2 linked regions of the Rhodobacter capsulatus SB 1003 genome follow. Each later gene encodes a partner of the first gene's protein in a complex. Links are inferred from orthologs where the notes say so. Each region holds a gene or a part of one and is shown in the gene's direction. Other genes may lie near its edges.

What was found.
Region 2: the proteins of trxA (region 1) and trxB are in contact, whole or in part, in a crystal structure (PDB 1F6M), measured with the Escherichia coli proteins. The link is inferred for Rhodobacter capsulatus SB 1003 from one-to-one orthologs.

The regions. Positions count from the first base shown.
Region 1 is NC_014034.1:39,577-44,798, reverse strand. Bases 1,073-3,928 are described here. They hold trxA (thioredoxin), read left to right. Parts: upstream 1,073-2,268; coding sequence 2,269-2,589; downstream 2,590-3,928. Other genes in these bases: hslU (ATP-dependent protease ATPase subunit HslU), read left to right, coding at 3,255-3,928; hslV (ATP-dependent protease subunit HslV), read left to right, coding at 2,701-3,258; addA (double-strand break repair helicase AddA), read left to right, coding at 1,073-2,216. Outside these bases: more of addA, read left to right, coding at 1-1,072; more of hslU, read left to right, coding at 3,929-4,556; RCAP_RS00165 (alpha/beta hydrolase), read left to right, coding at 4,596-5,222. UniProt on the Escherichia coli protein: Participates in various redox reactions through the reversible oxidation of its active center dithiol to a disulfide and catalyzes dithiol-disulfide exchange reactions.
Region 2 is NC_014034.1:3,004,024-3,006,869, forward strand. The notes cover bases 1-2,762. They hold trxB (thioredoxin-disulfide reductase), read left to right. Parts: upstream 1-791; coding sequence 792-1,733; downstream 1,734-2,762. Other genes in these bases: RCAP_RS13925 (Lrp/AsnC family transcriptional regulator), read right to left, coding at 107-607; RCAP_RS13935 (hypothetical protein), read right to left, coding at 1,786-2,199; RCAP_RS13940 (bifunctional sulfate adenylyltransferase/adenylylsulfate kinase), read left to right, coding at 2,482-2,762. Also shown: more of RCAP_RS13940, read left to right, coding at 2,763-2,846.

The DNA.
Region 1 (5,222 bases):
ATCACATTCTGGTCGATGAGGCGCAGGACACCTCGCCCGGGCAGTGGCGGGTGATCGAGCGGCTGGCCGATGAATTCACCTCGGGCGACGGGGCCCGGGACAGCCGTCGCACGATCTTTGTCGTCGGCGACCGGAAGCAGTCGATCTATTCCTTTCAGGGCGCCGACCTGACCCATTTCGAGGCGATGAAGAGCCTGTTTTCCGCAAAATTCGCGGCGATTTCGCGCCCGCTTCAGGATGCCGCCCTGCTGCATTCCTTCCGCTCGTCGCTGGCGATCCTGCGTCTGGTCGATCTGACCTTCCGCGGCGATCCCGCGCTGGCGCTGGGCGGTGCCCCGGAACATCTTGCCTTTCACGACAAACTTCCGGGCCGAGTCGATCTTTGGCCCGTGGTGCCGAAACCCGACAAGACCGAGCCGGAGGAGTGGGACGACCCCGTCGATCGGCCCGGCGCCGATACCGCGCCCGTCGTGCTGGCTCGGGCGATTGCCGCCGAGATCCGCGCGATGGTGGATGCCGGGGTGCAGCTTCCGGGGCGCGAGGGGCCGCGGCCGGTCACTGCCGGGGATTTCCTGATCCTCGTGCAACGCCGGTCCGGGCTGTTTTACGAGATCATTCTGGCCTGCAAGGCGCAGGGGCTGGAGGTTGCGGGGGCGGATCGGCTCAAGCTTGGCGGCGAGCTTGCGGTCAAGGATATCGTCTCTGTTCTGGCCTTTCTGGCCACGCCCGAGGATGATCTGTCGCTGGCCGAGGCGCTGCGATCGCCACTGTTTGGCTGGAGCGAGGACCAGCTTTTCCGGCTGGCGCAGCCGCGCAAGGGCTATCTTTGGGCCGCGCTGCGCGAGGCGGGCGACGAGGCGACGCTGACCGTTCTGCGCGATCTTCTGGATCGGTCGGATTTCCTGCGGCCCTATGATCTGATCGAGCGGCTTCTGACCCGGCACGAGGGCCGCAAGCGGCTGGTGGCCCGCCTTGGCGCCGAGGCCGAGGAGGGGATCGACGCGCTGATCGCCCAGGCTTTGGCCTATGAACAGACCGAAGTGCCCAGCCTGACCGGCTTTCTGGTCTGGCTTGGTGCCGACGAGATCGAGATCAAGCGGCAGTCCGACAGTGCGGGGACCGCGCTGCGGGTGATGACGGTGCATGGGTCGAAGGGGGTCGAGGCGCCGATCGTGATCCTGCCCGACACGGCGAAGCTGCGCAATTCGCAGCGCGGCGAGCTGCTGCTGGCCGAGGGCATCCCGTTCTGGAAATCTGCCGCGGCGACGCTGCCGCCCGTGCTGGCGCAGGCGCAGGCCGAGGTTCTGGAACGGCAAAGGCACGAACGTCTGCGGCTGCTTTATGTGGCGATGACCCGGGCGGAGAAATGGCTGATCGTCGCCACCGCGGGTGACGAGGAGGAGGGTGCCGAAAGCTGGCATGCGCTGGTCTCCGGCGGGATGAAATCGGCCGGAACAGAGACGGTTTCGGCGCTTTCTGAACCCTTGCAGGCGCTGGGTCCGGTCTTGCGGTTCTCGCATGGCGACTGGCCTGAAAATGGCACGCCGGTCGGCGCGGCCGAGGTGGTGCGGATCGCGCTGCCGAATTGGGCGCGGGAGCGGGTTCTTCCTGTGCACAAAACCGCCAAGGCGCTCTCGGCGTCGGATCTGGGCGGGCCGAAGGCTCTGCCCGGAGAGACGGCGGAGCTTTCGACCGAAGCGGCGATGCTGCGCGGGCGGCGCCTGCATCTGCTGCTGGAACATCTGCCGCAGGCGCCGTCGGAAACCTGGCCCGATCTGGCGCAGTCGCTGCTGGGGTTCGGCAATGACAGAGCCTTTCCCGATGAGATCGAGGCGCTGCTGACCCGGGCGCTTCAGGTGCTGACGGCGGTCGAAAAGGCCGGTTTCCTTGGCCCCGACACCCTGGCCGAGGTGGAGCTGACCGCCGAGCTGCCGGAGCTGGGCGGGCAGCGGCTGCACGGGATCATCGACCGGCTGCAGATCGGGCCCGACCGCATCCGGGTGCTGGATTACAAATCGAATGCCATCGTGCCGAACACCGCGGCCGAGGTGCCGCTGGGGCTGGTCCGGCAGATGGCGGCCTATCGCGCGGCGCTGCGGCAGATCTATCCGGGGCGGGCGGTCGAATGCTTCCTGCTTTGGACCGAGACCGGCGCGGTCATGCCGTTGGGTGACACCCTGTTGGAGGAAGCCCTGCTTTCCGCCACAGCATCTTGACGCGCGGCCGGGGCAGACCTAGCTTCCCCCAACCCTCAATCTGGAGAATCCCATGGCTACCGTCGCCGTCACCGATGCCACCTTCGACGCCGAAGTGCGCCAATCCGACCTGCCCGTCGTCGTCGATTTCTGGGCGGAATGGTGTGGCCCCTGCAAGATGATCGGCCCGTCGCTGGAAGACCTGTCGACCGAGCTGGCCGGCAAGGTGAAGATCGTCAAGGTCAATGTCGACGAAAACCCCGACAGCCCGGCGGCGCTGGGCGTGCGCGGGATCCCGGCGCTGTTCCTGTTCAAGGACGGTCAGGTCGTTTCGAACAAGGTCGGGGCCGCGCCGAAAGCCGCGCTGCAGGCCTGGATCGAAGCCTCGCTCTGATCGCCGCCAAGCAACCGCAAGGGCGCCTTCGGGCGCCCTTTTGCATGCGCGCAATCCGTCATCTTGCAAGCCGTGTCGGCGCCGCACATATCTGCGCAAACGGAGGGCAAGATGACCGACGAGAAATTTCCCGGCTGGCATGGCACGACGATCATCGGCGTGCGCAAGGGTGGCCGCGTGGTGGTGGCCGGTGACGGGCAGGTGAGCCTGGGTCAGACCGTGATCAAGGGCACGGCCCGCAAGGTGCGACGGCTGAGCCCCGGCGGGCGCGAAGTGGTGGCGGGCTTTGCCGGATCGACGGCGGATGCCTTTACCCTGCTGGAACGGCTGGAGAAAAAGCTGGAAGCCGCGCCGGGGCAATTGGCCCGCGCCTGTGTCGAGCTGGCGAAAGACTGGCGGACCGACAAATATCTGCGCAATCTGGAGGCGATGCTGATCGTCACCGATGGCGCCGATCTTTATGTCATCACCGGCGCGGGCGACGTGCTGGAACCCGAACATGACGTGACGGCGATCGGCTCGGGCGGAAATTACGCGCTGGCCGCGGCGCGGGCCCTGATGGACAGTGACCTTGATGCGGAAGCGATTGCCCGCAAGGCGATGGCGATTGCCGCCGACATCTGCGTTTACACCAACGGCAATCTGACCGTGGAGAGCATCTCGAAATGACCAGCCTGACCCCGCGCGAGATCGTTTCGGAACTTGACCGCTTCATCATCGGCCAGGCCGAGGCGAAACGCGCCGTCGCCGTGGCCCTGCGCAACCGCTGGCGGCGGCAACGCCTGTCGCCCGAGATGCGCGAAGAGGTTTACCCCAAGAACATCCTGATGATCGGGCCGACCGGCGTCGGTAAGACCGAGATCAGCCGCCGTCTGGCGAAGCTGGCCAAGGCGCCCTTCCTCAAGGTCGAGGCGACGAAATTCACCGAAGTGGGCTATGTCGGCCGTGACGTGGAACAGATCATCCGCGATCTGGTCGATGTGGCGATGGTCGAAACCCGCGAACGCATGCGCGAAGAGGTCAAGGCCCGCGCCCACAAGGCCGCCGAGGATCGGGTGATCGAGGTTCTGGCCGGGACCGATGCCCGCGAACAGACGCGCGAGATGTTCCGCCGCAAGCTGCGCGATGGCGAGCTCGACGACAAGCAGATCGAGATCGAGGTGGCCGAGACGGCTTCGGCGCCGCAGATGATGATGGGCAATCCCGGCATGGAACTGCAGATGCAGGGGCTGCAGGATCTGTTCAAGGCCTTTGGCGGCGCCCGCAAGACCCGGCGCAAGATGAGCGTGGCGGAAAGCTACGAAGTGCTGATTTCCGAGGAAGCCGACAAGCTGCTTGATGACGAGGCGGTGAAGACCGCGGCGCTGGAAGCGGTCAGCCAATCCGGCATCGTGTTTCTGGACGAGATCGACAAGGTCGCGGCGCGGGCCGAAACCCGCGGTGCCGATGTCAGCCGCGAGGGTGTGCAGCGCGATCTGCTGCCCTTGATCGAGGGCACCACCGTTTCCACCAAATACGGCCCGGTGAAGACCGATCACATTCTCTTCATCGCCTCGGGGGCGTTTCATATCGCCAAGCCCTCGGATCTGTTGCCGGAACTGCAGGGGCGTCTGCCGATCCGGGTGGAGCTGCGGCCGCTGACCGAGGAAGATTTCGTCCGCATCCTGACCGAGACCGACAATGCGCTGACGCGCCAATACACCGCGCTGATGGCGACCGAGGAAGTCACGGTGAGCTTCACCCCCGAGGGCATCGCGGCCTTGGCCCGGATCGCCGCCGAGGTGAACCGCTCGGTTGAAAACATCGGCGCGCGGCGGCTTTATACGGTGATGGAGCGGGTGTTCGAGGAACTGTCCTTTACCGCGCCCGACCGTTCCGGCGATCAGGTGACGGTGGATGCGGCTTTCGTCGAACGCCATCTGGGCAGTCTGGCGCAATCCGCCGATCTGAGCCGTTACGTGCTCTGACCTCTGGTGATCGGGGAGGCATGTGCTATCCTCCCCGACATGCAGAGCCGTCTTCTTGTCGTTGCCGCCTTTCTTGCCCTGATCAGCTGCGCCCCGCGCGGAGAGATCGCCTATACGCCCGAGCCAAGCGCCGATATCCGGCCGGTCTTTGTCGGCTCGACCCGGGGGCTGGACCCGGAAACCGGGGCGGAATTCGGCCACAGCCGCAGCGAGACGCTGCAGCGGGCGCGGTTCGATGTCTCTGTTCCGCCCGATCGCGGCACGGGGCAGCTGAGCTATCCGTTGCAGGGCCGCAAGATCGATCCGCGCAAAGATTTCGTTCTGGCGGGATCGCAGAAATACCCCGGGGCGGAGGCGTTTCAGGCCGCTTTGCGGCAGAGCCTGAAAAAAAGCGGCGGCGAGGCCGTCGTTTTCGTGCACGGGTTCAACAACACCTTTGCCGAGGGGCTGTATCGTCTGGCGCAGATGGGCGTCGATTTCGACCTGCCGAAGACGCTGGTCTATTACGCCTGGCCCTCGCGCGGGCAGCTGCTTGGCTATGCCTATGACCGCGATTCCGCGATTTTCGCCCGCGACGGCCTGCGCGAGACCCTGCGCGAGCTGCACCGGGCCGGGGCAAAGCGCATCCTGCTGGTCGGGCATTCGATGGGGTCGTCGGTCACCATG
Region 2 (2,846 bases), 3.0 Mb from region 1 along the record:
AGGTGAAAGCAGATCCCGGTTTGCCTTTCACCTTGGCGCAAATATCCCGGGGGGAGTCCCGCGGGGACGGGGGGCAGAGCCCCCCTGCCCCCCTGGGGCCGAGCGCTCAGGCGTGTTTGGCGAGCCGCTCTTCGAGCACGTCGAAGGGCACGCCGGGGTCGTCCTTGGCGCAGCGGATGACGAGCGAGGTCTTCACGCTTGCCACATTCTCGGCTGCGGTCAGCTGCCCGGTCAGGAAATTCTGGAACGTGCTCAGATCCGGCGCCGCGCATTTCAGCACGAAGTCGATCTCGCCGTTCAGCATGTGGCATTCGCGCACCAAGGGCCAGGCCTGGCAGCGGCGCTCAAACGCGCTCAGATCCGTTTCCGCCTGGCTGTGCAGCCGCACCATCGCGAAGACCTGCACCTCGAAGCCCAGCTCGCGCGGGTTCACATCGGCGTGATAGCCGCGAATGTAGCCCGCCTCTTCCAGCGTGCGCACCCGCCGCAGGCAGGGCGGTGCCGAAATGCCGACGCGCTTGGCCAATTCGACGTTCGTCATCCGGCCATCCGCCTGCAGCTCGGCCAGAATCTTCCGGTCGATCTCGTCGAGCTTGCTCGTGCCCATGCCGAACCTCCTTGGCTGCGCAAACCTTATCTTCCAGCGCCAAGCTGCGCAATATTGTTTCGCCCTTTCGGGCGCAAGCGCAATCGCCCGGGAAAGCCCCGGGTGCGACACAGCGGTGCCGCGCGGGGGTTTTCCCGGGCCTGTCTGCTGCTTATATGAGCGGCGTCACAACAGGAGTTCCGGCATGAGCGACACGAAGCATACGAAGGTTCTGATCATCGGGTCGGGGCCGGCCGGCTATACGGCCGCGGTCTATGCCTCGCGCGCGATGCTGAAGCCGATCCTCGTGCAGGGGATGCAGCCGGGCGGGCAGCTGACGATCACCACCGAGGTGGAAAACTGGCCCGGCCGCACCGAGGTGCAGGGGCCGGAGCTGATGGTGCAGATGGAAGAACATGCCCGCGCGATGGGCGCCGAGGTCATCACCGACATCATCACCAAACTGGATCTGGGCACCCGGCCCTTTGTCGCGACGGGCGACTCGGGCACGGTCTATACTGCGGACACGGTCATTCTGGCCACCGGGGCGCAGGCGCGCTGGCTTGGCCTGCCGTCGGAGCAGAAATTCCAGGGCTTCGGCGTCTCGGCCTGCGCCACCTGCGACGGGTTCTTCTATCGCGGCAAGGAGGTCGTGGTGGTCGGCGGCGGCAATGCGGCGGTCGAGGAGGCGATGTTCCTGACCAATTTCGCGTCGAAGGTCACCGTGATCCACCGCCGCGACAGTTTCCGCGCCGAAAAGATCCTGATCGAGCGGCTGAAGAAGAACCCGAAGATCGAGGTGATCTGGAATGCCACGGTCGAGGAGGTGCTGGGCACCGAGGCGCCTTTGGGCGTCACCGGCTGCCGCATCAGGGACGTGCAGACCGGGGCCGAACGCGAGATCCCCTGCCACGGTTTCTTTGTCGCCATCGGCCATGCGCCCGCCTCGGAGCTGGTCAAGGACCAGCTCGAGCTGCATCACGGCGGCTATGTGAAGGTGGAACCGGGCACGACCCGCACCGGCATTCCGGGCGTCTTTGCCGCGGGCGATCTGACCGATCACACCTATCGGCAGGCGATCACCTCGGCGGGGATGGGCTGCATGGCGGCGCTCGATGCCGAACGCTGGCTGGCCGAACAGGGCTGAGGCGCAACGAAAAGGGCCGCCCGAGGGCGGCCCGTTTCAGACTGTGACAGGCTCAGGCCGCGACGGCCTTGGCCTTCAGTTTCGCCTTGGCCTTTTCCTTGGCGCGGATCTGCGAGCGTTTGATCGCATCGGCGATCCCCACGACCATCGAGATCACCAGAGCCGCCGAGAGCGTTTCGGCGAAGCTGGCCGGGCCGTAGAGCTGGAACATTTCCATCGGCATCGGCGCATAGTTCCACAGCGCGACCAGCGACAGGCCGACCACGAAGATCCACGAGACGATCCCCGCCGCCAGCACGTTGAAGCGGGACACCAGCATCCGCATCGCCAGCGCGAAGACAAGACACCAGGCAGCCCATTTCATCATGTCGTCGGGATAGGCCATCCCGAGCGTGCTGTAGTATTCTTCCCACTGGCTTTTCAGCCAGACCTGATTGATGCCGTACTCGCAACCGGAGATCCACACCCAACCGGCAATGATAGGCGTCAGACTTGATTTCAGACCCATGACTTCCCCTCAAAGCAAACTTCGGGGCACGATAGCACCGCTTCGGACCGCAACAAACGGCGTGGATTGACGCAGTTTGCAGAAACTTCGTTCCGGCCTTCGGCACAAACGCACCAAAACCGCCTTCTTTCACCGGGCACCCCCGGCTTTTGCTTGAAAAACGCCCTATTTGCGGGCAAAGCCGCGCCCAAGCGCCGGTGTGGCGCGGCGGTTAGCCCTCGAAAAAAAGCAGGTCAAGCGATGACTCTTCCCAATCTGGCTCCCATTCCGGAGCTTTATGTTTCCCACGAATCCGCCCAGAAGCTGAAGATCGAAGCGGGCAACCTGCCGTCCTGGGACCTGACGCCGCGGCAGATCTGCGACCTTGAACTCTTGATGAACGGCGGTTTCTTCCCGCTGAAAGGCTTTCTGGGCGAGGCCGATTACGACGGCGTCGTGGAGAACATGCGTCTGGCCGATGGCACGCTTTGGCCGATGCCGATCACGCTCGACGTGACCGAGAAATTCGCCGAAGGCATCGCGCCGGGCCAGGACATCGCGCTGCGCGATCAGGAAGGCGTGATTTTGGCGATCCTGTCGGTCACCGACAAATGGGTGCCGAACAA